Linked DNA regions of Mucilaginibacter paludis DSM 18603. The protein of the gene in region 2 binds, or shares a complex with, the protein of the main gene of each other region. Links are inferred from orthologs where the notes say so. Each region holds a gene or a part of one and is shown on either strand. Other genes may lie near its edges. The genes, in order: accB, accD and MUCPA_RS10535.

Region 1 (10,775 bases), 3.7 Mb from region 2 along the record:
TAGATACCGCCGCCCGGATTAAATGCCACCTTAATACTTCCAGATGATCAAAAAACGACATCTCGCCTTCAAGGTTTTTTCCTTTGCCTCTGATGGCATTTAAAATTTTATTATCGCTCATAGTGTGTAAAACAAAAATACCATTCTTATTATAATATTATAACGTAGAATGGTACTTACGGTTTAAGTTATACTAACAGTTTCCTTAATCTTCAGAATATTCGAAAGTTTCCATGAACTTGGTAGTGAAATTACCTGCCCTGAAGTTTGGATCCTTTAAAAGTTTAAGATGGAAAGGGATGGTTGTTTTAACTCCCTCTATCACAAATTCGCTCAGGGCTCGCTCCATGGTGCTTAAAGCCTCTTCGCGGGTTTGCGCCACGCAAATTACCTTGGCTATCATCGAGTCGTAATTGGGCGGTATCACATAGCCGGTATAAACATGTGTATCGATGCGTACACCATGGCCACCCGGAGAGTGGAAATTTGTAATCTTACCTGGCGATGGCCTGAAGTTATTAAACGGATCTTCGGCGTTAATACGGCATTCTATGGCGTGCATGGTTGGCTCGTAGTTTTTACCGGAGATAGGCACCCCAGATGCTACCTTGATTTGCTCTTTAATCAGGTCGAAATTGATTACCTCTTCGGTTACCGGGTGCTCTACCTGGATCCGGGTATTCATTTCCATGAAATAGAAATTACGATCTTTATCAACCAAAAATTCTACTGTACCTGCACCTTCATATCTTACAGCTTTGGCGCCTTTAATAGCAGCCTCGCCCATTTTTTTGCGAAGCTTTTCGGTCATAAACGGCGAAGGAGATTCTTCAACCAATTTTTGGTGACGACGCTGGATAGAGCAATCGCGCTCAGATAAGTGGCAAACCTTGCCATATTGATCGCCAACTACCTGGATTTCGATGTGGCGGGGGTCAACAACATATTTTTCGAGGTAAAGGCCGTCATTGCCAAAGGCAGCGCCCGATTCGGCACGGGCAGAATCCCATGCGGCCTCAAACTCACTATCTTGCCAAACTACACGCATACCGCGGCCACCGCCACCGGCAGTTGCTTTAAGTATCACGGGATAGCCTACCTTATTAGCTATGCTGATACCTTCTTTAACATCGCTAAGTAAGCCTTTTGAACCCGGGATAGTAGGTACGCCGGCTTTTTCCATTGTGGCCTTGGCCGAAGCCTTATCGCCCATGGCGTTGATCTGATCGGCAGTGGCGCCGATAAATTTAATATTGTACTCAGCGCAAATAGCCGAGAATTTAGCATTTTCTGACAGAAAACCATAACCCGGATGGATAGCATCGGCGTTGGTTAATTCGGCAGCAGAGATAATATTGGGAATGTTTAAATAAGAATCGCGGCTTGGCGGCGGGCCTATGCATACAGCCTCATCAGCAAAGCGCACATGCAGACTGTCGCGGTCGGCAGTAGAGTATACAGCTACGGTTTTAATCCCCATTTCTTTACAGGTGCGGATAATTCGCAGAGCTATTTCACCGCGGTTGGCAATCAGTATTTTTTTAAACATCCTATCATTAGTTGATGAGTTGGTGGTCATGTTTTAGTTATTGGGTTACTGAGCTACTGTTTAATAAGTTATTGAATAATTTACAAAGCCATTTAGTAAAAAATGGCTTCATAAGCAATAACTTAATCGCTAACTCCTACTATACAGGCTCAACCAGGAATAAAGGTTGATCATATTCAACCGGCGAAGCATTATCAACCAGTATTTTAACAACACGGCCAGAAACTTCTGATTCAATTTCGTTGAAAAGCTTCATCGCTTCAATGATACAAATTACATCGCCGGGATTGATCTCGTCGCCCACGTTAACAAACAACGGTTTATCAGGGCCGGCTGAACGGTAAAAAGTACCAATCATCGGAGATTTTACCGTGATATATTTTGAAGTGTCAGCTACGGGGGCTGATGCAGCCGGAGCAATCTCAACGGCAGGAGCAGCCACGGCAGGGGCGGCAACCGGAACCTGTACAGGTACGTTGGCGTGTACGATGGTTGGCGCCTGGTTTGTTTTTATTGTGATCTTAAAATCCTGTTGCTCAATTGCAACTTCGTTTACGCCCGATTTGGCAACGAAGCGGATAAGTTCCTGAATTTGTTTGATATCCATTGATTAGGTGTATTGGTGTTGGATAAGTTGTTAGTTAATGTGCATGAATGTTGATGTGCGAATATACAAATATGCTGATATGCAAATTTTTAATAACCAGTTATTTTACATTCAACAAAATTCAGTTAATTATGTTTAAATGCACCCGGGCGCGCTCAGGGGCCTTAATCCCCGGGGCATAAGCCATTTTGCATTATTAATAGGCCCATTTTAAATAAATGGAACCCCATGTAAAGCCACCGCCAAATGCTGCCAAAATAAGCGTATCGCCTTTTTTAAGCTTGTCTTCCCATTCCCATAAACAAAGCGGGATAGTGCCGTTGGTGGTATTACCGTATTTTTGTATGTTAATCATTACCCTTTCTGTCGGGATACCTGTGCGTATGGCAGTTGCATCAATAATCCGTTTATTGGCCTGATGGGGTACCAGCCAGGCAACATCATCAGCCGCAATATCGTTACGTTCCATTACTTCGGCAGCTACCTCGGCCATGTTGGTTACGGCGAACTTAAATACGGTTCTGCCTTCCTGAAAAGCATAATGCTCTTTATTATCTACCGTTTCGTGGGTAGCAGGGTGCAGCGAGCCGCCTGCTTTTTGGTTAAGGTAGGCGCGTCCGGAGCCGTCTGTTTTACAGACGGAATCAATAATGCCGTTGCCTTCGGTATCGGGTTCAAGCAGGGCCGCTCCGGCACCATCACCAAATATGATACAGGTTGCCCTGTCTTCGTAATTAATGATAGATGACATTTTATCGGCACCAACTACCAAAACCTTGGTGTATTTTCCGCTCTCGATAAAACCGGCAGCTGTTGCCAATCCAAAGATAAAGCCCGAACAAGCAGCATTCAAATCATATCCCCATGCATTTTTGGCGCCAATCCTATCCGCTAATATGTTAGCCGTTGCCGGGAAAGGCATATCAGGAGTGGATGTGCAGAAAATAATGAGTTCGATCTCATCTGCGCCGATTTTTCTTTTTTCCAGCAGTTCCTTAACAGCAGGTACAGCCATATCGGATGTAGCGGATCCTTCACCCTTCAATATTCTGCGTTCTTTAATTCCAGTCCGGGTGGTAATCCATTCGTCGTTGGTATCAACCATGGTTTCCAGCTCCTGGTTTGTTAAAACGTAATCTGGTACGTAACCCCCAACAGCCGTTATAGCAGCATGAATTTTACTCATTTATTTGTTGTTTATTGAAAGGCCTGTTTGATTTTATCAACAAGGCCGCTCTGGGCCATGTCCCTGGATAGAAGAACCATGTTTTTTATTGCCTTCGGCGTTGAGATACCGTGGCCAACCACAACGGGGGCATTGACACCCAATATAGGGCTGCCTCCGTATTGTTCATAATTAAGCCTGTCGAAAAAGTCGTCCTTAAAATTCTTTTTAAGAGCTACTACATAAAAGGATTCGGCCATTTTAAGCACTACGTTTCCGGTAAATCCATCGCAAACGATAACATCGCTATGGTCACCAAATAAATCGCGTCCTTCCACGTTACCCACAAAATTAAATGATTGTGTTTGTTTCATGAGCGGATAGGTGGCCTGGCTTAGTATATTGCCCTTTTCCTCTTCCTCGCCAATATTCATCAGCGCCACCCTGGGGGTGGTAATGTTGTAAATTGACTCGGCAAACAAACTTCCTAAAATGCCAAACTGCAGCAAATGCTCTGGCTTACAATCGGCATTGGCACCAACATCCAGCAGGATGTTAAGGCCGCCTTTAAGCTTAGGAGCAATAGCCGTCATGGCCGGCCGCAAAACGCCCGGAATAGCCTTTACACTAAACAGTGAACCTACAAGCATAGCGCCTGTATTACCTGCCGATGCAAAGGTTTGGATATTACCTTCCTTTAGCAATTGAAACCCAACACTAATGCTGGAGTTTGGTTTTTGAACAACCGCTTTTGTAGGATGCTCGCCCATACCAATAACTTCGGTAGTATGTATATACTCGAAGTGGTCTGGATTAAAATTATTTTCCTGAAGAATACTGACAGCAATTTCTTTATCCCCGATCAGAACAAGTTGTTCTTTTTCTGATAAAGCTTCATAAGCCGCAATTGCACCTAAAACTGTTGCCTGGGGTGCGTAGTCGCCGCCCATTATATCTAAGCCAATCTTCATTTCAGAAAATTAACTTAAACTGCAGCAGTGTTCTCGATCAGAATTTTTCCGTTGAAGTAAACATTGCCATCAACAGTATAAGCTCTGTGCGGTAAGTGCACAGCACCTGTAGTTTGACAGGTAGTTAAAGTAGGAGCCACAGCTTTGTAGTGCGTTCTACGCTTGTCTCTTCTTGATTTCGATATTTTCCGTTTTGGATGTGCCATAACTTTTTTGGTATTACTATTTTATTTAATTTTTTTAAGCGCGTCCCAGCGTGGGTCTGCATCTTCACTTGGTGGTTCTTCACCGCTTGCCAATTTATCTAACCGGTCAAGCATCTCTATATCACAATATTCTGTTTTACCTTCATAGCCGCATACCGATACAAACGGAACTGCTACGTTAATATATTCATATATCAAACCTGCAATGTTGATCTCGTGATCGTTTTTGCTGAGTGTGATCATATCCTCTTCATCGTCTATATCCTCATCGGTAAACTTCGCAATGGCGCGTTCCTCAACTTCTATCTGTTGAGGGTATTCTGCCAGGCAACGATCACACGACAAGTCGATAGTTCCGCTGATCTTGAAATTCAGGATCAACATAGTTTCCTGTTTTTCCAGTTCAACCTGGCAATCAAGCTTACCTTTTTTAACTAATGAATATTCAAATTCATCAAAGAAAGCATTTGTTACCTCAAAATCAAACAAGTGCTTTCCGAGTTTAAGCCCGGTAAAGGGAATCGAATATGGTTTGAGTGATTTCAATGAGCGATAATTAGCCCGCAAATTTAGGAAAAATAATACAAGTGGAAAGGTTTTTTTGAAAAATGGAAAAATAGGGCAAAATGCTGTTGTAAGAGGCTAATTTAAAGATATAACGAAAATGTTTACAGGCAGTTAGGTAACGCCCCCTCACTTCACATCCTGCAACAATCGGTAATAAAAACCAATTCCATTTTTATATTCCTGAATGCCTACCCGCTCATTAACCCCGTGCATGCCTTTGATATCCGCCACCGGCGAAAACCGCAGTATACTGCCGGACACATTTTTAAACTGCCTGGAATCGGTGGCCCCAACGGTTAAAAAAGGCGCAACCAATGTATTGGCATAGTTCTGCCTGATCGCTTTGATCACCTTTTGAAAACCCATGCTTTCTGTAGGGCTTGCCGCTGAAGCCTCGTCGGCAAAATCATTAAGCCTGGTTATCTTTACGCGGCTATCATGTATGGCTTCGGCAGTGTGTTTTATAACTTAGGCAATGCTGGTGCCTGGCAATATCCTAAAGTTAACCGTAGCATGGGCATAGTTGGGTATCACGTTATCCTTTAACCCAGCCTGTATAATAGTTGGCGCTATAGTAGTACGAATGAGGGCGTTGCCACCTGGACTTTTATGGTAAATACGGAATAATAGATTTTTAAATAACCAGCGGTTTGCAATAGCTAATTTACTCCCGAAAGGCATTTCTGGTCCAAGATACCGGAAAAAGCCTTCTACGGGTGCAGTAAATTCGGGCTTAAAAGTGTTAGCCCTTAAATTATGTATAGCCTCGGTAAGCACATCAATGGCTGTTTCGGGTTGAGGCATTGAGGAATGGCCACCGTCGATATTCACACTTAAATCGACCGAGAGGTAACCTTTTTCGGCCGTGCCGATAATAGCTACAGGTTGCCCTTTAAGCCCCGGAATTTCGGTATTGATCTCGCCACCCTCATCTAAAACCCATTCGGCTTTAATACCCCGCGATTGAAATAATTTGGCAGCAGCAGCAACGCCTTTACCACCGGTTTCTTCATCGTGGCCAAAAACAAAGTAGATGCTTCGACTTGGCCGGTAGCCTTGCTGTAACAAACGTTCTGTTGCCTCAAGGATACTGAACAGGCAAAATTTATCATCGGCCGCACCGCGCCCCCAAATGGCATCCTGTTGAACCGCCCCTGCGAATGGGGCTTGTTTACACATCTTCATAGACGCGCCTTCAACCGGTACCACATCCTGATGCGCCATCATAATTACCGGCTTTAGGGTGGCATCATCACCTTCCCACTTAAATATCAAGGTGTATTGGCAACGGTTTCTTTTTGAAGCTTACCGTAAAAAAGCGGATACGTAGTTTGCAGGTATTGATGAAGCTGCGTAAACGTAATGCTATCGGCCGGTCTGCCAGGTTAAGATATTGTTTTAAAGCTTATGCCCTGCCTGAAATGTGCAACGGCGCTATCATTAACTACAATTGGGGCAAGTGCCTTATAACCGGGTTGTATTGATTTTAGGGTGAAAGTATTTACCAATAACACCACAGCCGTTATAAACACAATTAATAACAGGCAATACAGAATTTTTTTGAACATCTTTTTTTTGATAGGACGATGTGCTTGGTTTATAAAAATAAAAAAATTTATGATACGATAATAATCTATCCGGTGTTGTACCGTATTTTTGTTTCAGAACCTACCGAGTGTGAAAAAACAGGAACTGCGAAAACTATATCTTCAAAAACGACTGGAATTACCGCCGGAGGCTTATCAGCAACTCAACGAAAAATTGTTAAGCCAGTTCCGGAAATTAAACCTCAACCATATCAAATGCATTCATTTTTTTTTACCTATGCGGGAAAAAGTGGAACCGGATACCTGGTTAATGATCAACTGGATTAAGCAAAATCATCCTTTAATCAGGCTAACATACCCCAAAGCAGATTTTGCGACAAACCGAATGAGGCACTTTTTAGATGATAACGCCCTTGAAATAGCCAATAATAGCTTTGGCATCCCGGAGCCTGTTGCCGGAACTGAAATTAATCCCGCTGAAATTGACCTGTTGCTGGTGCCTTTATTGGCATTTGATCAACTTGGATACCGCGTTGGTTATGGCAAGGGTTTTTATGATCGTTTTATGAGCGAATGCAAACCAGGCACCCTTTTTACGGGGCTATCATTTTTTGACCCTGTAGATGCAATTGACGACATCAACTCTTTTGATATTCCCTTACATCAATGCATCACGCCGAAAAAAACATGGGCATTTACCGGTAACCTTTAAGTCAAAGAGTATATAGTATGGCGCCATGAGTCAAATTTTGACTTTCCCAGGCCTATTGTTAATGCCTTATAACCAGGCTACCTTTCGTCATCTCAATCACCTTAATATGGCAACCTGTCGCCATTGTGCCGATTATCTGCAACTTGGGCGTTATCCAATTGTTTCTCGAACCACAAATTCCACTTTTCCTGGTTTTTGACATTGGCCATGTGCTGGGTTTGGCTTTCGTAATCATCATTCAGTTGATGGTACTTGGTTTCAACCTGTTTAAACAATAATACAACCTCGGCCTGGTAATTGGCCGAATACCGGTGATGTGTAAAAACCGAATACAATTCATTCTTCATTAAATAAGCCATATTATAGTGCCCTTGCTCGTGCCTAAGCACACCCAGTAACATTTCGCGGTTATTTACCTCGTTAAACCTGATCCACGATTTATTGGTGTTGAGATACAGCTGTACACTAAAATCGATACTATAATTGCCGTTGTACCTGGATGCCCGGTACGAATAACTTACATAGCAATTGGTATAAGCAGCGTAACCGGCTTCCGTTGTGGGGCTTCCGGCAAAATCTCGGGCAGCCAAACGGTGATAAGGCTGCGCTACAGATCCATCGGAAAGAAAGAACAAAAACCCAACACTAATGGCCAGCACACTCAACTTTGTTTTCATTTAATCAGGATAACTACAAATAGACATACTAATTACTGTTTGGTTTATTATAAGTTAATTTTGTTAATGAATAATAGAGCTATGCCATTGCGGTTTTCTTCAAAAATAAAAAATCCGAAGCTTAAGGGCCTCGGATTACTATATAAAAGATCGACCAAGATTATCTGTCGTCTTTCCCTTTGGGTTGATTTTGGCTCAAAATATTGAGGCTCATCATCTCTTTCATGGTATGCTGCATAGAGTCGGCCGAGCCGTCGAGGAAAATAACATTGCCTTTGGAGTTTTCTGAGAAGTGTTTAATGGCTTCGGTCCACATGGTAAATAAAATTACCGAGGTATCCATATCAGCCTCTTTCATTTCTTTGGCGGCTACCGTCATCCCTTTGGCCACCTCTTCCCTAAATAAGGCTATACCCTGCCCGCGTAATTGGGCTGCCTGCCGCTCTGCCTCCGCAGATATTTTGATGGCATTACCTTCGGCTTCGGCAGCTTTGGTTTTGGTAATCAACAGGGCCTGGCCTTCATTCTCGGCAGCGGCCTTTAGGTTGTTCGATGCTACCACCTGGCTCATCGATTTCATGATCACATCATCAAAAGTAATATCATTCAGTTGCAGATCCTGTAAATGATAACCCCAGCTTTCCAGTATCTGGTCCAGTTGCTCTTTTACATGGTCAACAATGTCGCGCCTTAAAATTAGTACATCTGCCTGCCTTTTTGTAGCAACAAACGCACGTATGGAGCCTTCAACCGTGCGCACCAGCGCCTGCATCAGGTTACGTTCGTCAACAAATTTAAAAGCTACGTTTTTGATAGTTTCTTCGTCCTGGTTTAATACCGAATACAGCAGCATAGCCTTAAAATACACATTGGCCTGATCAACAGTAACGGCCTGGAACTCCAGCTCTACGGAACGATTCTGGATGGAGATACGCGAGGAAATCATCTCGATAAGCGGCAGTTTAAAATTTAAACCGGGAGACAAAATGCGGCTATACTTGCCAAACACGGTTACAACCGCTATAGTACCCTGTTGTACGGATACAAAAGACGAAAAAAGCAGCACTAAAATTATAAATCCAATAATAAGTGATGGTATCATGGTTTGATTAATTGTTTAACGAATATAGGAAGCTTTTTATAAATGGTTGGTTTTTTGATAAGTAATAAATATTAACGAATATAACCATGAACATGAAACGTACTTTTGGAGCCATATTAACCATATTAGGAATTATAGGCCTTATTTACTCGGGCATAACGATCATTAACCATTCCGGACAGGCAACCAGCATCGTAGTAGTTGCCATCATTGCTCTGCTCTTCTTTTTTTCGGGTATCAGCCTGGTACGTACTACTAAGGATGAGGTTTAGTTATTGAAGGTTGCCTGTCTAACGTGCAAAAACAAGGTTACACAATAAATATATCGGTAATTCAAAACGGATTAGCTTTGACAACTTTGGTAAAGTTGTCAAAGCTTTAATAGCGAACAAATAGCATTTATGAGAAGATGGCTTGTCTTTTTTTAGATTTGTTTGCCTTTAGCCGAATGTGCACTGTATGTCGGTATCCCCGCAATATATTTCTCATTCATTTAAGGCAATAGTTTTGATGACAGGATAAGAACAGTGCATCAATATTATCTTAAAGTCATCGAGCGCTTCTTCGTTCCTCAACTAAGGTTTCACTTAAAGAACCGTTAAGATTATATAGCACTTCCCTGCTTTTAAGAAATGAAAAATCAGTAGGGGCTATTTGCTTATCATCCGCGGCCTCGTTCGCAGAGGATGTGTTTTCGATGATTTTTTCTACTTGCATCCATATTTTCTCACTTTTTACTTTGAGCATTTCCTGTATAAGATGTAATTTTTTTGCCTCTGAGTACACCGTTACGATTCGATTAGGACATAAATTTAACGATTATTTTAGAATGACCTTACAACCAAAACTGATAAATTTAAATCGACTGGCGGTTACCCTACTGGAAGGACGAACAGCAACTGTAATATATAGCCTACTCCCGTTATAAACATCATTTATACAAACCTTTTGACGACGAATAAGCATGGTTGGGAACGCGCGGCACGCGTAGGGGGCTTGGGAAACTGGATATACCTTTAGTTATGTCCAGTTCAAAATTCTCCTAATTTGAATATGCTTTATTTAGCAAACAATTAAATTGGATACATTAAAAAACTTTACTTTAGCAGCTGTCGACTAAAGATTTTTTAGAAATAGCGTTCGTAAATGCTCACGAGCTTATCTCAGAGGCTTTTTTACAGTTTTTAACCTCAAATTTTGCCGACTTCTTCCCGTTTTTGGGCATCGACAGATGTCTCAAGTTTATTTGATGCTTGTTTTCTTATTGTTAATATGGTTGCTTTTGTTGTTTTTCATATATCAATATAAAAAAAGTCTTTGAATTTTAAAAGGCTTATTTGACAAACCATTCAAATAGCATAAAGAAACATTATTTTAACAGCAGTAGTGGTTTATTAAAATCTAATCAATCCTACTGAGCAACCCCTATCACCCCATCATCATTAATCGTTAAACCCGATTGCGGAAAATCGGTCTCTGTAAGGTACTTTATCCGGCTCACCACCCGGTTCAGTGTATCGCGCTGCAGGCCTTTCCAATGGTCCTGCTTAAAGGCGATGATTTTGCCGTTTAAAAATTTGCCTTTTTTATCAAGCCTTACCTGTAGCAAGGGAGCCATACCGCACACGCCGGATACACTTACACTTTTATAAGTACAAAAATTACCCAGGCT
Region 2 (6,226 bases):
CGAGGCCGTATACCAAAAGTTCAGAGCTAAATATGTGCGGGCAACAGGGCATAACGATTGGAGCTGGTACTATAATTACGATACCACAACCGAAACGAAGTAGACGATGGTCCATAGTCGATAGGCCATGGTCCATGGTGTCTTGTCCTAAGTTAAATGCCATGGTGATTTGCGCGCAAAGACACAAGGCGCAATTTGCTATCAGCTGATAGCGTACGTTGCCTTATAGCCTTACTCAATGTAAATGAGAATACAGGTTCGATTTTATTTCGTCGCCTGCCAAGCCCTTCTCACGGTAATTGCGCTATGGCGATGCCTTGAATTGAAATTTTAATGCCAAATGATACCACCGATGCTTTAGTCCTCTAATAGCTTCCTAAAAACAATACCTATGCAAATCAAATTAACAGCTTTTTTAGCTGCCTGGCTAACTATTGCCTCAATTGTAGCTTTCGTGCAAACTGGTGCCAGCCTATCAGGCCAGGTACTTGGCGCTGATGGTAAACCTGCCGATGCGGCCACCGTGCTGCTGGTGCAAACCCGCGATTCGGCGGTGGTGAAAACAGCCCTGGCCAATGTTGCAGGCAAATACCTTTTTGAAGGCCTTAAGCCGGGTAACTATCGCATATGGGTCACCATGATGGGGTATCAAAATTATAAAAGCGAAAATATAATAGTTGAAAAGCAGCCGCTTGTAATGCCGCTTATTAATTTGCAGCATAGCGGCACCTTGCTTAAAGCTGTTGCCATTACGGCGCAAAAGCAACTGATAGAGCACCAGCCCGACCGTACCGTGGTGAATGTGGATGCGCTGATAGGCAATGCCGGGGCAACGGCTTTGGATGTGTTAGAAAAATCGCCGGGGGTGATTGTTGATAACAATGGCGCCATCAGTCTGCAAGGAAAAAACAGCGTTAAAATATATATTGACGATAAGCCCACCTACCTGTCGGGCGCCGATCTGGAAAACTACCTCCGCTCGTTATCCGCCTCTACCATCAACCAGATTGAATTGATGACAAACCCACCCGCCAAATACGATGCGGCAGGTAATGGCGGTATCATCAACATCCGCACCAAACGTGGCAAGGCCAAGGGTTTTAACGGCGGCCTTAGTCTGAGTTATTCGCAGGGTAAATATGGCAAAACCAATAACAGCGCCAATTTTAATTATCGCGATAGCAAAATCAACCTGTTTGGCAACCTGAGCTACAGCACCGGCAATAATTTTAACGATCTGGATATTAACCGCTATTTTGAAAACGCCGATGGTAGCCTGCAATCTAAATTCCTGCAGAATTCATTTATCCGCCGTACTTCCAAAACCTACAATGCCAAACTGGGTCTTGATTATTACGCCTCGGCCAAAACCACCTGGGGGCTGGGCCTTACGGGTTTGCTTAACCCCGGCGATGAGCACACCATTAATACCAGCCGCTTGCTTAGTGCTCAAAATACGCCCGATTCTACCATTGTAGCCAATAACGCCGAGCACCGCAGTTTTAAAAACGGTGGCATCAACCTCAACTACCGCCACCAATATAATGCCGGGGGGCCTGAGCTTACCGCCGATCTGGATTATCTGCGCTATGATAATACCCTTAGCCAGGGCTTTGACAATTCGAGCTACCTGCCTAACGGAATGCTCATCAATCATGACCTGTTAACGGGGGCGCTGCCATCGGCCATTGACATCTACGCCGCCAAAACAGATTATACCCATCCGCTAAAAAGCGGACTAAAACTGGCCGGGGGGCTTAAAACCAGCTATACCCAAACCGATAATATAGCCAATTACTTTTATACCGTAAACCAGAACACCACGCCCGACTATGATAAAACCAACCATTTTATTTATAAGGAAAACATTAACGCCGCATATATCAATGCCAGTCGCGATTTTAAAAGGCTATCGGTTCAACTGGGCCTCCGTTTTGAAAACACGGTATCCAAGGGCCACCAACTGGGCAACGTGCAAAAGCCCGATTCGGTTTTTAAGCGCAATTACAACGGTTTGTTCCCCACCGTATACCTGCAATATAAGCTGGATACGGCTGGCAACCAACAGATAAGCCTGAACTATGGCCGACGGATAGACCGGCCGTACTACGAGGACCTGAACCCTTTTTTGGCCCCTCTGGATAAATTTACTTACTATACCGGCAACCCGTTTTTAAGGCCTGCTTATACGCAAAACATCGAACTGTCGCACACCTATAAAAAAATAACCACCACGCTGAGCTACAGCAAAACCAGGGATAATGTTGACGAAACCATCGAAATTGTAAACGGTATTTATTACAGCAGGCCGGGCAACCTGGGCAGTACCGTGGTTAAGGGCATCTCGGTTGATGCCAGTGTGGACCCTGCAAAATGGCTTAGCCTGCAGCTGTTTGCCACCGCGGTAAACATCCATACCCGCAGCGATTTTTATAACGGCCCCCTGGATACCAAAGGCACCTACTACTTTGTAAAACCTATGCTGCAGTTTAAGTTGCCGCGCGACTGGACAGCGCAGTTAAACGGCCTATACCAAAGCCGCGTTACCTCGGCCCAGTTTGTAACCGGCAACATGGGCAGGGTAAATGCCGCCCTCTCCAAAAAAATATCGGCCAGTACCACCCTTAAATTGGTGGTGAACGATATTTTTTACACCAACGTAAACAGCGGCGACATTAACAACCTGGCCAATACCCGCGCCGACTACCACAACCTGAGCGATACCCGAACGGCGGTACTATCGTTAAGCTACCGCTTTGGTAAAGCCATTGCCAACCAGCGCAAACACGAAAGCACCGGGGCCGAAAGCGAGCAGAACAGGGTTAAGAATTAGGGTGGGGGGAGTAAGAGGCAAGAAGTAAGAGGCAGGAGGTAGGAAGCAAATAACTTCCGCCATAGTTGGTGTCCCACCAACTATCCGTATGCTTTTTATGTCCCATCAACTGCGCCTCAATAAAATTTTAGAATTAAGCTTAGTTTTGACTTTTAAAATCCATACCTTTGCGAAAAATTATTTCTTGAAAATCAGTACATTATCAATAGCCTCATCTTCAACGACAATAATCAATACCCTTAAAATCTCATGAAAAAAATTGTCGACTACCGAAAGCTTTTAGGCGTAAACGAAGCAGCCGAATTAAAAGAATTAAAAACGATCTACCGTAATTTGATGAAAGACTGGCATCCGGATAAATTTCAGGACAGCCACGATCAAAAGCTGGAAGCCGAAGAAAAGAGCAAAACCATCATCGAGGCTTATCACTTTTTGGTAAGCATAGCTCCCGAAACCCGCCTGCAAAACCTTGATCATTATACCCAAACTACTACCACATCAAACATTGCCGATTTTGAATACAAATCGCAAACCCTGCAAATCACCTTTTTAGATGGCAGCGTGTACGAATATTTTGATGTGCCCAAAGCCACCTACGTTAAGTTTATCAATGCCGATTCGCCGGGCCGTTTTGCCCGCAGGCATATCTTTAACTCGTTTGTATACCGTAACATCAGCAAACGCGAAGAAGCAGTAGCTTAAGCTGCAGTAACAACAACGCTATAAATTATTAAAGCCCATACCCGAACGTTTAAGTTTAGGTATGGGCTTCTTTATGTTTTAAAATATTGCTTTTTTGTCTCAGCAATCTAAGCGTTTTTGCCTTCAACTTTTTGCATCTCGTATCTATCGTCAAAAAGTTTTCTGCATCTAACCTCATGCTCATAATGGAGTTGTTAAGTTGTTGATTTTCTCTCCATCATGTCATCCCGACGCAAGGAGGGACCTTTTACGCGCGGTAAGTATGCAGCATATCGGGTGCGCTGATTGTCAATGTGCTATATTTTCTCAGACAAGCAGTATTCTTAAATTAAAGCATCGTCCCGCTCAATCGCTGCGGGAAGGGGCTTGTTACTTTTTGTCTTGATACAAAAAGTAACCAAAAAAATCAAGACTGCCCGATCCTTCCGCCCGCAGGCCAGCTCCCGGCCCGGCGTGCAGTCTGGCCTCTGCCCGCTTTTTCTTGTACTCCAATAATTACCGAAGGTGCAAACGTTATCCCTATTTTTTCCGGGCACCCGGTGACTTACTCAGGATAACAGTTTTCGCAGAAAAAATGGGTGTCATGCTGATACTTCGTCAGGCTCAGTAGTCGAAGCACGGTGTGGTAGCCTCTATAAGCGGCATTGCATTGTCAGTTCATCCTTCACAAACCGCCTATTTTAAATCTCGCAATCACATAGCTTAAGAAGCTTTTCAAACGTCATCCCTTTTTTTTCCGGTTAGCCGGGGACATCCCTTATAACTACCAAAAACGCTATAAAATATTAAAGCCCATACCCAAACGTTTAAGTTTAGGTATGGGCTTCGTTATGTTCTTAAAATATTGTGTGTTTATCTCAGCAATCTAAACGTCTTTGCTTTCAACTTCCTTCAAAAAAGCTTCCAGCATCTAAGCTCCTGCTTCCTGCCTCTCACTTCTTGCTTCTACCCTTAATTAGCCATCATCTTTAAAAACGTAGCCAGTTTGGCTTTCATTTCGCGGCGGTCAACAATAAAATCTAAAAAGCCATGCTCAAGTACAAACTCTGCGGTTTGGAAACCTTTGGGTAAATCCTTTTTAATGGTTTCTTTAATTACGCGTGGGCCGGCAAAGCCAATCAGCGCGCCGGGCTCGGCAATGTTAATATCGCCCAGCATAGCGTACGATGCCGTAACACCGCCCGTGGTAGGGTCGGTTAATAACGATATATAAGGTATTTTGGCCCGCGATAACAAGGCAAGTTTGGCCGAAGTTTTAGCCATCTGCATCAGCGAGAAAGCCGCCTCCATCATGCGGGCGCCGCCCGATTTGGATATCATCAGGAAGGGGATGTTATTGGCAATGCAATAATCAATGGAGCGGGCAATCTTTTCACCTACAACCGATCCCATCGATCCACCTATAAAGTTGAAGTCCATACAGGCAATCACCAGGTCCTGCCCGTTAATTTTACCATGCGCCGCGCGAATGGCATCCTTCAGGCCGGTTTTTTCCATGCTCTCTTCCAACCGCTCGGTGTATTTCTTGGTGTCCACAAAATGCAGCGGATCGCCCGATATCAGGTTGCCAAACAACTCGGTAAACTCATTATTATCAAACAGAACCGAGAAGTATTCTTTCGACCCGATCCTCAAATGATAATTGCAATAGTGACAAACATATTGATTTTCTACCTGCTCAGAGTAGTGAAGCGGCTTTTTACAATTCGGACACTTGTTCCAAATCCCATCCGGCGCCTCTTTCTTTTCTTCGGTAGTAGTTATAATCCCTTTGGATTCTCTTTTAAACCACGCCATTACTGTTTCTTTCTCTTTCAATTCACTGCAAAGAAACAAATTTTTTTACTTACTTTATCAGTTCCTTCAACATTGCCCCGGCCTAAACCACAAAATAAAATACAAAGTTAAAAGCAGCACAGCATGTGGGCGTTGCCTCCGGCCCCCGCTGTACGCTCATACAGCGCAGGCCTTAGCCACAGGGCCGGTATCCGCTACCATCGGTAACGCGGGGATTTGGTTATTAGAGGTTACTGGGTTATTAGGTTATTGAGTTATTAAGTTAGCTGTAGGGGGGATTTAATAAAAAGCCTGTTTTTCAATTAACAAGCATCAGATAGGGGGCACCTCCGGAGGCAGTCCGCATCGCAAAATTGCTATAAACAGGATGCTCCTGCCGGAGCAAAAAGGCACTTTACTTGGTTAGGAGTGGCCTGCTTATAGCCGGGGAAGATTGTTTTTAACTACGGCAGGCGCTTTCTTGGTGGAGGGTGGGGCGGCAATGCCATTAAGTTAAGAATTTGATTGCTGATGAAAATTATAAAAAAGTCGCGCAAAGGCGCCAAGACGCTAAGAAACGAGCCATAAAAACTTCGCGCCTTCGCGTCTTGGCGTGCAAAATCCATAACTTAAATAGCTTTGAGGATGGAGGCCGAATTGGTGATACGTTGGCGTCAAGCCATTGCTAACTAACACAGTATGAATGCGCCCAATATACAATTGACTCTTTCACGCTGGGAGAGTACCACAAGCATTCCAGATTATAGTTTTTCTATTTCCTCGATAGTAAGCTTTGTGAATTTTGAGATCTGGGCAGCGGGAATACCGTCACGTTTCATTTCAAGGGCAATTTCTATTGCTTTTTGATATTCACCTTCCAATTTACCTTCCAATTTACCTTCCAACTTTCCTTCC
Region 3 (10,666 bases), 4.3 Mb from region 2 along the record:
TGGCAAGCATCACATCTAATAAAATCAAATCCGGGTGATATCGCCGGATATTTTCAAATATTTCGTCGCCCCTCGAAAAGGTATTCACCTCGTATCCGTTATACTCTAATATATCTCTAATGGCGCTTAAAATGGCCAAGTCATCGTCCAGCACTAATATCCTCTTGCACATATCTTTCATTTCATTATTATTAACAAGCATAGCAGGCAATATTTGTGCCACGATACCAACAGGCTCATTCACTACTGATTAAAATATTTTAAAGGCGATAAACGTTTTATGCATTACCTTTGGTTTTACATTAATGGCATTGCATGACTAAATATTTACTATCAGCCTTTTTATTTTTTAATGCTGCGGCAGGTTTAGCACAAGCCACCGCAGACACCGCAAAAAACATAGGTAAATCGCCTTTAAAGGCCTTAACTGATGAACAATACAAGGCCTATACCGACGGAGTTGATATCAACGGACTGGCGCTGGTAGCCCAGGCCAACCATTACCCGGATCCGGGAAAAACACTGTTGTTAAAAAAAAATCTCGGCCTAAGCGCCGCGCAGGTAACTCAAATCAGCAATATCAACACAGAACTACAACGTAAGATGAAGGAAATGGGCGCCTTTATGATCAAAAACGAAAAAGCGCTGGATGCCCTTTTTAAATCGAAAAAACTGGACGACGGCACACTTATATTTTATACCAACCGCTACGGTTTGTACCAGGGCGAGCTGCGGAACGCTATTTTGCAGGCTTATGTTAAAGTACAAGCTATTTTAGATGCAACCCAGCGTAAAAAGTACGAGCAACTACAGAAAATTGAGCATTAATTAATATACCGTTTGAATTATTTACTTTTGCCCCTTAATGAGCGCAATGAAGATTACATTTGATTTTGAAAAACCGTTAGCCGATTTGCAACTGCAAATGGAAAAGGTGAAACAGGTTGAAGAGAAGACCAAGGTTGACATGTCGGCAACGTTAGCCGAGCTTGACGAAAAATTTGAAACCACCAAAAAAGAAATATTCACCAATTTAACCGGCTGGCAGCGGGTACAGATCTCGCGTCATCCGGAACGCCCCTATACCTTACAGTACTTGGAGCTGATGTGCGACGACTTTATAGAAATGTTTGGCGACCGCACCGTAGGCGACGACAAAGCCATTGTAGGGGGCTTTGGATCGTTAAACGGACAAACTGTAATGTTTATTGGCCATCAAAAAGGCATCAATACCAAAATGAGGCAGTACCGCAATTTTGGTATGGCCAACCCCGAAGGTTATCGCAAGGCGTTAAGGCTGATGCGCATAGCCGAAAAATTTAACAAACCTGTTGTTACGCTGATTGATACCCCGGGTGCTTTTCCGGGCCTGGAGGCTGAAGAGCGTGGCCAGGGCGAGGCTATTGCCCGCAATTTGCTGGAAATGTCGGTATTAAAAGTACCGGTAATTTGTGTGATCATCGGCGAAGGAGCCTCTGGCGGTGCGTTGGGCATAGGTATCGGCGATCGGGTGCTGATGCTCGAAAACTCATGGTACTCCGTTATATCCCCGGAAAACTGTTCAACCATTTTGTGGAAAACCTGGGAAAATAAAGAAAAAGCTGCCGAAGTGTTAAAGTTAACATCGGTTGATATGTTAAAAAATAAGCTGATAGACGGTGTTATTAAAGAACCCCTTGGCGGCGCACATCAGGACCCGGTGGCTATGGCTGCAACGCTTAAAAAACAGTTACTCAAGGACCTGAAAATGTTGAAGGAAAAAAACACCGACGACCTGGTTGCAGAGCGTATAGAGAAGTTTTGTTCGATGGGCGTTGTAATTGATGCTTAAGTTAAAAATTTTTGAAAAAATCCTTTTGACTTTTAAAATATCATCCTATATTTGCATTCCATTTCGGAATCGACAAGAAACTGAAGGAGATTGCCTGATAGTATAATGGTAGTACGACGGTTTTTGGTACCGTTTGTCTAGGTTCGAATCCTGGTCGGGCAACAAAAAAATCAAGTAAACCCGGATCTAAACGTCCGGGTTCTTAATTTAAAAAAGAAGTATCAAAATCCCGAAATCGTTATTTCGACATACGCCACCTGAATCATGCCCCTCCAATTTAATCCCGTTAAATTATTCTCAGGCTCAGCAACCCAAGCACTCTCTGATAAAATTGCAGAAGCTTACGGCAAAGAACTGGGAGATGTAATTGTATCCAGGTTTAGCGATGGGGAGTTTCAGCCGTCATTTAACGAGTCGGTACGGGGATGCGATGTATTTTTAATACAAAGCACCAACCAGCCTACTGATAACCTGATGGAGCTGTTAATGCTGATTGATGCCGCACGCAGGGCATCGGCACATTATGTTACGGCGGTGATACCTTACTTTGGTTTGGCCCGGCAAGACAGGAAAGATAAACCGCGTGTAGCTATAGGCTCCAAACTGGTAGCTAATTTACTGGTGGCCGCGGGTATTAACCGGATTATGACCATGGACCTGCACGCCGCGCAGATACAGGGTTTCTTTGACATACCGGTTGACCATTTGGATGCTTCGGTAATATTTGTGCCCTATATTAAAAGCCTCGGGCTGGGCAATTTAACGATAGCCTCGCCAGATATGGGCGGATCATACAGGGCACGTACCTTCGCCAAGTTTTTTAATGCCGAAGTGGTAATTTGCGATAAACGCCGTAAACGTGCCAACGAAATTGAATCGATGACGGTAATAGGTGATGTAACCGGTCAGGATATTGTTTTGATAGATGATATCTGCGATACGGCGGGTACATTGGCTAAAGCGGCCGGCTTAATTATGGAGCGTGGCGCAAAGAGTGTAAGAGCGGTTTGTACGCATCCGGTATTATCGGGTAACGCTTACGAAACCATCGAGAACTCGGCCTTGACTGAATTAATTGTAACAGATACGATCCAGTTAAAGCAACCAAGCCCTAAAATAAGGGTGCTATCAACCTCCGAATTGTTTGCCAAGGCTATTGCCAACGTGAACGAACATGGCTCAATCAGCCAGTTGTTTAAGGTGGATTGAGGAGTGAGTCCATGGTCCATGGTCGATAGACCATAGACAGGAAGGATTAGAGGGTTTGTGGTTGATAGACCATAAACTAAAGTTAAGAGATGTACTATGGACTATGGTCCATTGACTATCGACTAACAAAATAACAAAATGAATTAACAGATGTTACTATGGACTATCGTCTATTGACCATCGACTAATAAATATAAATTAAATACAATGAAATCAATTACTATTAGCGGTTCTCCAAGAGAGAGCGTAGGGAAAAGAGACGCCAAGTTACTGCGTTACGAAGGCAAGGTGCCTGCAGTGCTTTATGGTGGGGCAACACAAACCCACTTAGCGGTGTCCGTAACTGATTTGAAAGCAGTTGTTTACACACCTGTTGTTCATTTCATCAACCTTGAAGTAGCAGGCAAAACTGCTCAGGCCATTATTAAAGACATTCAATTCCACCCGTTAACCGAGGAAATTATCCACGTTGACTTTTTGGAACTTGATGCTGCAAAACCGGTAACTATCGAAATTCCGATCCGTTTAACCGGTACTTCCCCAGGTGTTAAAACCGGTGGTAAATTAGTTCAAAAATTAAGGAAGCTGCGTATCAAAGCTTTACCAGGCGACCATATCGATAACATCGATGTGAGCATTGCAACTTTAGAAGTAGGTAAATCAGTACGTGTAAGCGACTTAAAATTAGAGAAACTGATTATCACCAACGCTATCGAAGATACTATCGTTTCTGTAACTACCTCACGTGCATTACGTCAGGCAGAGCAAGAAGCTGCATCCGGTAAAAAATAATCAGGATTCTGCTACTACAAAAAAAGGCTTCCCGGTTTCGGGGAGCCTTTTTTATTGATATAGTTCAACCTGAACTGTATCATCAGTGCAATTAACCATACGGCTATAAACGGTATCAATAGCAATAAGGCCGGAATAAAATAGAGTACGAAAAACAGCACAAATAAAAATGGCGCCATAATTAAAACGGATGTAAAATAAGGCTTTCGTGTTAAAAACGGCAAACTAACTACAAAACCGTGCGATACCAGCAAGCCCAGCCAGCATATAGCCGAGAACGAAGCCATTGAATTGGCTTTGATGTTAGTAAAAGCACCGGGAAACTCAATCGAGTGCAATGATATATATCCCCAAAGGTCAGGCACATCTACACCTGGCCATATCGATAATAAGATCATCAAAACAACTGCTATTTTCATTGTTACCTGCCATTATACCCAGGGTAAAATCACCTTGGTTTACTGGTAAAATTACGACTATAGGCATTTGTAAATTTTGACTTATATCAAAATATCATTTTTTCGCTCTTATCCTGCTTAACGTTTCCTGGCTTATCCCCAGGTGCGACGCGATTTGCCGCAATGAGGCCTTTTGAATCACATCGGGATACGTTTTGATTAAGGATTGATAACGCTCCTGGGCAGATAAGGTGCGCAACGCGATGGCTCGTGCCTCACTTTTGATATAATATTGTTCTGTAATTATCCTCCCTATCAAATTAAACTCCGGAAAATTCTGGTAAAGGGTTTGCATTTGTTGCCAGGTGATGGAGAGCAATACACTCTCTTCTAAAATTTCAATACTTTCTGTGGCCGGCTGTTGGGTAAAAAAACTATAAACAGAAATCATCATATCTCCGGGTCCCATAAACCAGGTGGTATACTCTTTATCTTCATTTAAATAAAAGGCCCGTGCAAAACCTTTTTGTATAAAATAGATTCGCCGGTTAACCTGCCCTATTTTTAATAGCAATTGTTTTTTACCTGGCTTATCTTCTCTCAGCATCTCAACAATACTTTGTTGTAAAGCGGCCGATAATGGTGCTATACCATTCAAAGTTTGTATTAATGCCGCCGTTTCCAAAATAGTAAAAGTTTAATAACGATGGGCCTTATAATAGGCATTTTAACTTGACACAATGGCGATTTTAACACTTTATAAATATGCACTATTAAAACTTTAACCCATAAAAAAAGTTTAATATTGCACACAGCTATCCCCACCAAATGAAAATACGCTCCATTTTAACAGCCGCATTCGTTATTACGTCCTTAGCAGCAAACGCCCAAACTATTTTGAGCGGTATAGTTACCGAAAGCGGTAAAAACACCAAGCTCGAAAATGTTTTTATTAAAGATACCGGCAGCAAACAGGTAGCCCTTACCGATAAGTCGGGTAGCTTTGATATCCGTACTGCCGTTAATCACACCCTCATCTTCTCCTCACCCGGGTATATTTCTGATACATTATATGTGATCGATATGAAACCCAAACGTGTAGAGTTAAAGTTGCGCGGTATCAGTTTAAATACGGTTGATATATCCAGTAACGCAGCACCATTTAACCCCGAGGCTGAATATCCTGAGATTTACGAGAAAAGCAAATTCGCCCTCTCCCCTTCCCGCATCTTCGGTAAAGAATCCCGCGATGCACGTCGCCTAAAACACTATTTTAAAACCGAACAGGAGCAAAGGCAGATTGACGCCGTTTTTACCAAAGCGTTGGTGAGCAGCATTGTACCGCTAAAAGGCGTCGATCTGGATAACTTCATGATGATGTATCGCCCAACATTGGCATTTGCCAAAAACAGCTCTCAACAAACATTAACAGTTTATATCAATGATTCGTACCGCAAATTTAAGGCCCTGCCGCCCGAAAAACGCAGTTTGCCGAGATTAAACGATTAAAAGGAAAAAGCAGGAGGCAAGAGATGAGAAGTAAGTTGGCTTAACAAATACAATAAGTCGGCTCACACCAAAACAAACCGAAGCCCTGTCTAAACCGCGTAGCGCTCATGCACACCAAAACAAACCAAAGCCTACAAAATCTCTGCGCTTTATACTCGCTCGCATAGAACACGCCCCTCTCGAGAGGGGAATCGCGCGGGCTGCCGCTTTTTTTATATTGTATTGATAATGAGTACTTTTATTTAGATCCCCTCTTGAGAGGCATAGCCGTCAATTTAAGTAGCTGTACTCATATATTGTTGATTTTCAGTTATTTAATTTTTAGGCGCGGTTTGCCCGCATGGGCAAACCTATGTATTTTTACTCTCATATTTTTCGTTTTTTAAGGCGGGGAGGTTTAGATGACCCCGCCTTTCTTATTTTTGTTTAACTATCTAAATATAGTATTTAAATATCTAATAATCAAATACTTATTACAATTTCTTCTATTTTTAACCTATGTTTTCTGTGCTCTTTTGAAAGGTGCTTTAAGTTTAATTTCTCCAACAGAGCTAACCACTTTGAGCATATCCCTAAAAGCTGCGCTCGCAATTCTTCTTTCGTAGAAGCGATTAGTCGATGCACCTTTAAAACACTAATTTGACCTATCTTACCGATAGCCATGCATATTTTCCAACTCAAAACTGCCCAGATCAACTTACTGTATAATATACTGGTTATACGATCCGAACTTCCTTTGGGGAACGTGTGTATCTTTAAAAACGACTTCCATGCTTTAAAAACCAATTCTATCTGCCATCGCAGGTGATATAACTTTTGGATCAATTCAGCGCTATATTTTTCGCTCACCAGGTTGGTAACAATAAAGTTAAACCCTGCCCGCTCTTTGAATCCCTTACTGGTGGTACTGCCTTTCTTTTTATTGTACTTTTCAGTATTGGCTATCCGCCTTGCCTTGAGCTCTTCACTTACCGGTTCTATTATTATCCTTACCGGCATCTTATCAGCTCCGATATATACCTGTTGATCAAATACGCCGGTTATGCCTTGTAGTTTCGACAACTCTAACTTTTGGTATTGGTCGTCCTTTAATAGATAAATCGTTGTTTTCGGACATAATTTATTAATAAAGAAAGCTTTGACTTTGTTAATATTGTTCATATAACTCAAGTGAGTGTAACCCAGATCTCTCATATATAATACCCCCGGCTGAATTGATGCCTTGTCCAGATGACTCTCACCCTGGTCATTTGCGTTGGCCGGAGTTACTTTGATATCGCTTTTACCACTTTTGATTTCAAATTCAAATTGTACAGATGCTCCCGCTTTCATCCCACTTCCTTTTGTTCCGGGGAATGTCTCTGCAATAACTTCCGGCAACGCGAAACGGGTAGAATCTTTGATACGGATCTCCAAGCCCTGTGTTTGCTCTTGCGGTAACTCAACTGCTATTAATTGCTCAAAAACGGCTTGTACAAACTTTGTCATATTGCTGTGATGTCTTTGATGCAATGCCTGCTTCGAAATATCAAGCCCATCCCTCCGCATTAACTGCATACTCATGCCGTTAAACGATTGATCTCCATCAAATAACGCCATATCCAATAGTTCCTTGCCTCCCACTTTTCGTTTGCGTTGTATAGCCTCTGTTTTACGGGCCAGGCCATCTAACACCGTTGGTTCAAATAGTTCCGAACTCATTCGCTCGAATAATGACTGCAATTTTGCAGTTCCGATTCTTGCTCTAAAAAAATTTTATCCCTTTTTTTTCTAAAGTTGACGGCTATGCTCTTGAGAGGGGGCGGGTTTGGGAGTGCGGCTGCAGGGGTGTGTTCGCCGTGCGACGAACTGTGCAACCTGCGTAACTTACCTACGGCACGAAACGTTTATTATTGATCATTTCTGCCGGGCTTTTACTCCTAACGGAGTATTTTAATGGCACCAAAAAGATGTGGGTGCACGGTAGCGTACCGGGAAGGGTTGGGGTTGTGCTTCGTCACGCGGCAATTGAGCGGCAGATGCTCTAAATTAAGAATACAGATTATTAATATAAGAATACACACTGACAATCAAATACTTAATAACACATCATCATAAGCGCAACTACTTAAAGTTATGCCTAAACCAATCAATACATCTTCCGGCAAATATTACTGCTAAACAAAAAATTAATTTATTGTTAAATTGTCATAGAATTGTTTATCTTCACAATAATGACAGTGAAACCCCTAAGGTTAATTTTTAGTTTGATTACTATTTTATTGTTTGGGCTTGCTCCCATCAATATTGATGCGCAAAGTACTTCCCGCTGCGACTTGATTTGCGGCAAATGGATGTCGTCGGAGAAAAACCTGAGTGTTTTGGTATATAAAGAAGGGGAGCAGTTTAAAGCCAAAATAATATGGTTTGATGATAGCGACGACAAAAGCCGCCCGATGGAAACCAGGCAGGATACCGACAATCCAGATCCTTCACTCCGGAATCAGAAAATATTAGGATCAAGCATCTTACGAAATTTAGTATACCAACCATCCAGTAACTCCTGGGAAAACGGCCTGATATACGATGCTAAACATGGCCGCCACTGGAATTCGGCAGCCTGTATTACTCCGCAGGGCGTGCTTAAAGTAACCGGCTACTGGCACTTTAAATTTATAGGTAAAACACTTACTTTTACCCGCGTTTAATTTAAAACCTGAGTAACCGCTTTAACCCAAAGCGCCACCTGCCATATAATGAAAAAAATAACCCATACCGCTTTAACCCTTGTATTGTTCCCGCTGTTGCTGATCTCGGCACGACTATACAGCCAGGATGTTAAACTGAATAAAGGCACCGTACTGCATGTTAAGCTACATGGTAAAACATTAGAGGGAAACCTGGAGGGCGACTCCATCGACCGCTCTCTTGCTATTTACCTTCCGGCCAGTTATAAAATCAACCCTAAGCGCCATTACCCGGTGGTTTATTTTTTGCATGGCTTTACCGATAACGACTCCAAATGGTATGGCCTAACCAAGCATTGGATTAACCTGCCTGCTATCTTAGATACGGTATTCTCCCAGGGGGGCGCCAAAGAAATGATCTTTGTAACGCCCGATGCCGATACCCGTTATCGCGGCAGCATGTACTCTAACTCCATTACTACCGGCAATTGGGAAGATTTTGTTGCTAAAGAGCTGGTTGCGTATATGGATACCCATTACCGTACCATAGCCAAAACCTCAAGCCGTGGCCTGGCCGGCCATTCGATGGGTGGATATGGCACCATGCGCATCGGAGAGCGGAATCCCAACGTGTTTTCGAGCATTTATTTGTTGAGCCCTGCCAGCTTAGCCCCCGTTATGGCCCCGTTAAGTACCGAACAAATGAATGCAATAGAGGCCGTGAAAACTTTTGACGATTTTAACAAAGCCGACTTTTTTACCAAATACCTTTTTGCCTCGGCAGCAGCATGGTCTCCTAACACCAATAAGCCGCCATTCTATAGCGATTTTCCTTTTGCCGATGGGCAAATGTTACCAGCCATACAGGCCAAATGGATAGCCAACGCTCCATTAGCATCGCTGGATCAATATATTTATAATTTAAAACAACTACATGCCATTGCTTTTGATGCCGGGGATAACGATATACCCGGTATTGCAAACAGTATCACGGTGTTAGATAGCGAACTGAACAAATATGGAATTAAACATAGTTTTGAGATTTACCCCGGCACCCATATCAGCCATATCGGGCAGCGTATCAGTCAAAAAGTGATCTCTTTCTTTTCGGATAATTTAGCGTTTTAAGGCACTATAATCCCTTGCCATGTAGGGCATCAGAGACGAAACGGCTTATCAGGTATGGAGGAAGCGCTATGGTTGATGTACGGCTAACCCTGGCTATGTTGATGCCGCAAAAGTTGCCGCTCTGATCAAAGACGGGGCCTCCGCACTCTTCAGGTTTTATTGCCGTATCATGTACAAAAACTGAATCGAACCCCTCGTTCCTCAGGCTGGCGCCGCCATCAAAGGTATCGGCTATGTGTTTATTATATACTTTGGGCATCTTTTGAACTAAAGCATCAATATTCAATCGTTCATTCTTCCGTAACAGACTATATGCAATCCTGTCACCCGGCTTCATCACAGCTCCAATTAAAGTTGCCTTAGTTGCCGACTTTACATGTGTATGATTTAAAGAATCTACCAAGTCTCCAACCTGCAGCCCAAATTGTTGATTAACATCCATAGTAAAACCTTCTATTTTAACTGATTGCCCAACAGTTGTAAATAATACGCCGAGTGCAGGCCGTGTTTGCACCTCCACCTTGATCAGGTTACTCCCTAAAACTCCCAACTTAGTGCTATCCATAAATGAGGGCGAAAATAAAAAGGCACCCTCTTTGATACTTAATGTATGAGCCAGCGCTGTTTTTAATTTAATTCCCGATGCTAAACCTTCGGCTTTCAACAATATCAGGTCGTTTACAGAGTCGCGTTTTACGATGACAGCCTTTACTGTTTTCAGATCGTCAGTTGTTAAAACCGGGCTATCGCCAACAATGGAACTTTTGCTGACTACGTAATTGCCCCGGCCATCATTTAAGGAAACTATGCTACCCCAGGCCTGCATAACCACCGAACCGAGCGCGCTTTCTATCCCGACAGTTGCCTTGTGATTAAGTTTTGATGAGTTCAGCAATTGAGCAAACGGGATCTCCTGTACTATAGCAGCAGGTTCATCAGTTGTTTTTTCAGTTTGTTCTGCATCGGGGTAAACATCCACCGGATAATCTTTGGGAATAGTTAACGCCTTCCAATATTTCCGGTAATTATCAACAGGATTTTCAAGGTTCACCGTTAACGAGTTTTCAATCTTGCTGTGCAGCCCGATGACCTGACCAGAAAGATCAAATACAGGGCCGCCGGAATCTCCTGGT

What was found.
Region 1: the proteins of accD (region 2) and accB are in contact, whole or in part, in a solved structure (PDB 8UXZ), measured with the Escherichia coli proteins. The link is inferred for Mucilaginibacter paludis DSM 18603 from one-to-one orthologs.
Region 3: the proteins of accD (region 2) and MUCPA_RS10535 are in contact, whole or in part, in a solved structure (PDB 8UXZ), measured with the Escherichia coli proteins. The link is inferred for Mucilaginibacter paludis DSM 18603 from one-to-one orthologs.

The regions. Positions count from the first base shown.
Region 1 is NZ_CM001403.1:3,157,227-3,168,001, reverse strand. What follows is about bases 423-3,383. They hold accB (acetyl-CoA carboxylase biotin carboxyl carrier protein), read right to left. Parts: upstream 2,157-3,383; coding sequence 1,689-2,156; downstream 423-1,688. Other genes in these bases: plsX (phosphate acyltransferase PlsX), read right to left, coding at 3,354-3,383; MUCPA_RS13310 (beta-ketoacyl-ACP synthase III), read right to left, coding at 2,353-3,342; accC (acetyl-CoA carboxylase biotin carboxylase subunit), read right to left, coding at 423-1,549. Also shown: twin-arginine translocase subunit TatC, read right to left, coding at 1-121; more of accC, read right to left, coding at 206-422; more of plsX, read right to left, coding at 3,384-4,292; rpmF (50S ribosomal protein L32), read right to left, coding at 4,307-4,498; MUCPA_RS13300 (YceD family protein), read right to left, coding at 4,520-5,044; MUCPA_RS37020 (M20/M25/M40 family metallo-hydrolase), read right to left, coding at 5,192-5,488; MUCPA_RS37015 (M20/M25/M40 family metallo-hydrolase), read right to left, coding at 5,534-6,340; MUCPA_RS13290 (5-formyltetrahydrofolate cyclo-ligase), read left to right, coding at 6,743-7,324; MUCPA_RS13285 (DUF922 domain-containing protein), read right to left, coding at 7,426-8,001; MUCPA_RS13280 (SPFH domain-containing protein), read right to left, coding at 8,162-9,103; MUCPA_RS13275 (hypothetical protein), read left to right, coding at 9,190-9,375; MUCPA_RS13270 (hypothetical protein), read right to left, coding at 9,653-9,820; MUCPA_RS13265 (CapA family protein), read right to left, coding at 10,515-10,775. UniProt on the Escherichia coli protein: This protein is a component of the acetyl coenzyme A carboxylase complex; first, biotin carboxylase catalyzes the carboxylation of the carrier protein and then the transcarboxylase transfers the carboxyl group to form malonyl-CoA.
Region 2 is NZ_CM001403.1:6,830,798-6,837,023, reverse strand. What follows is about bases 3,410-6,226. They hold accD (acetyl-CoA carboxylase, carboxyltransferase subunit beta), read right to left. Parts: upstream 5,333-6,226; coding sequence 4,487-5,332; downstream 3,410-4,486. Other genes in these bases: MUCPA_RS28930 (KTSC domain-containing protein), read left to right, coding at 3,410-3,535. In the rest of the region: MUCPA_RS28940 (hypothetical protein), read left to right, coding at 1-103; MUCPA_RS28935 (TonB-dependent receptor), read left to right, coding at 392-2,833; more of MUCPA_RS28930, read left to right, coding at 3,083-3,409.
Region 3 is NZ_CM001403.1:2,519,368-2,530,033, forward strand. Bases 1-2,852 are described here. They hold MUCPA_RS10535 (acetyl-CoA carboxylase carboxyltransferase subunit alpha), read left to right. Parts: upstream 1-874; coding sequence 875-1,831; downstream 1,832-2,852. Other genes in these bases: MUCPA_RS10525 (response regulator transcription factor), read right to left, coding at 1-244; MUCPA_RS10530 (Spy/CpxP family protein refolding chaperone), read left to right, coding at 316-828; MUCPA_RS10545 (ribose-phosphate pyrophosphokinase), read left to right, coding at 2,096-2,852. In the rest of the region: more of MUCPA_RS10545, read left to right, coding at 2,853-3,040; MUCPA_RS10550 (50S ribosomal protein L25/general stress protein Ctc), read left to right, coding at 3,248-3,832; MUCPA_RS10555 (hypothetical protein), read right to left, coding at 3,847-4,251; MUCPA_RS10560 (Crp/Fnr family transcriptional regulator), read right to left, coding at 4,346-4,915; MUCPA_RS10565 (peptidase associated/transthyretin-like domain-containing protein), read left to right, coding at 5,059-5,739; MUCPA_RS10570 (IS4 family transposase), read right to left, coding at 6,202-7,440; MUCPA_RS10575 (DUF2147 domain-containing protein), read left to right, coding at 7,953-8,426; MUCPA_RS10580 (alpha/beta hydrolase), read left to right, coding at 8,475-9,533; MUCPA_RS10585 (trypsin-like peptidase domain-containing protein), read right to left, coding at 9,538-10,666. UniProt on the Escherichia coli protein: Component of the acetyl coenzyme A carboxylase (ACC) complex. First, biotin carboxylase catalyzes the carboxylation of biotin on its carrier protein (BCCP) and then the CO(2) group is transferred by the carboxyltransferase to acetyl-CoA to form malonyl-CoA.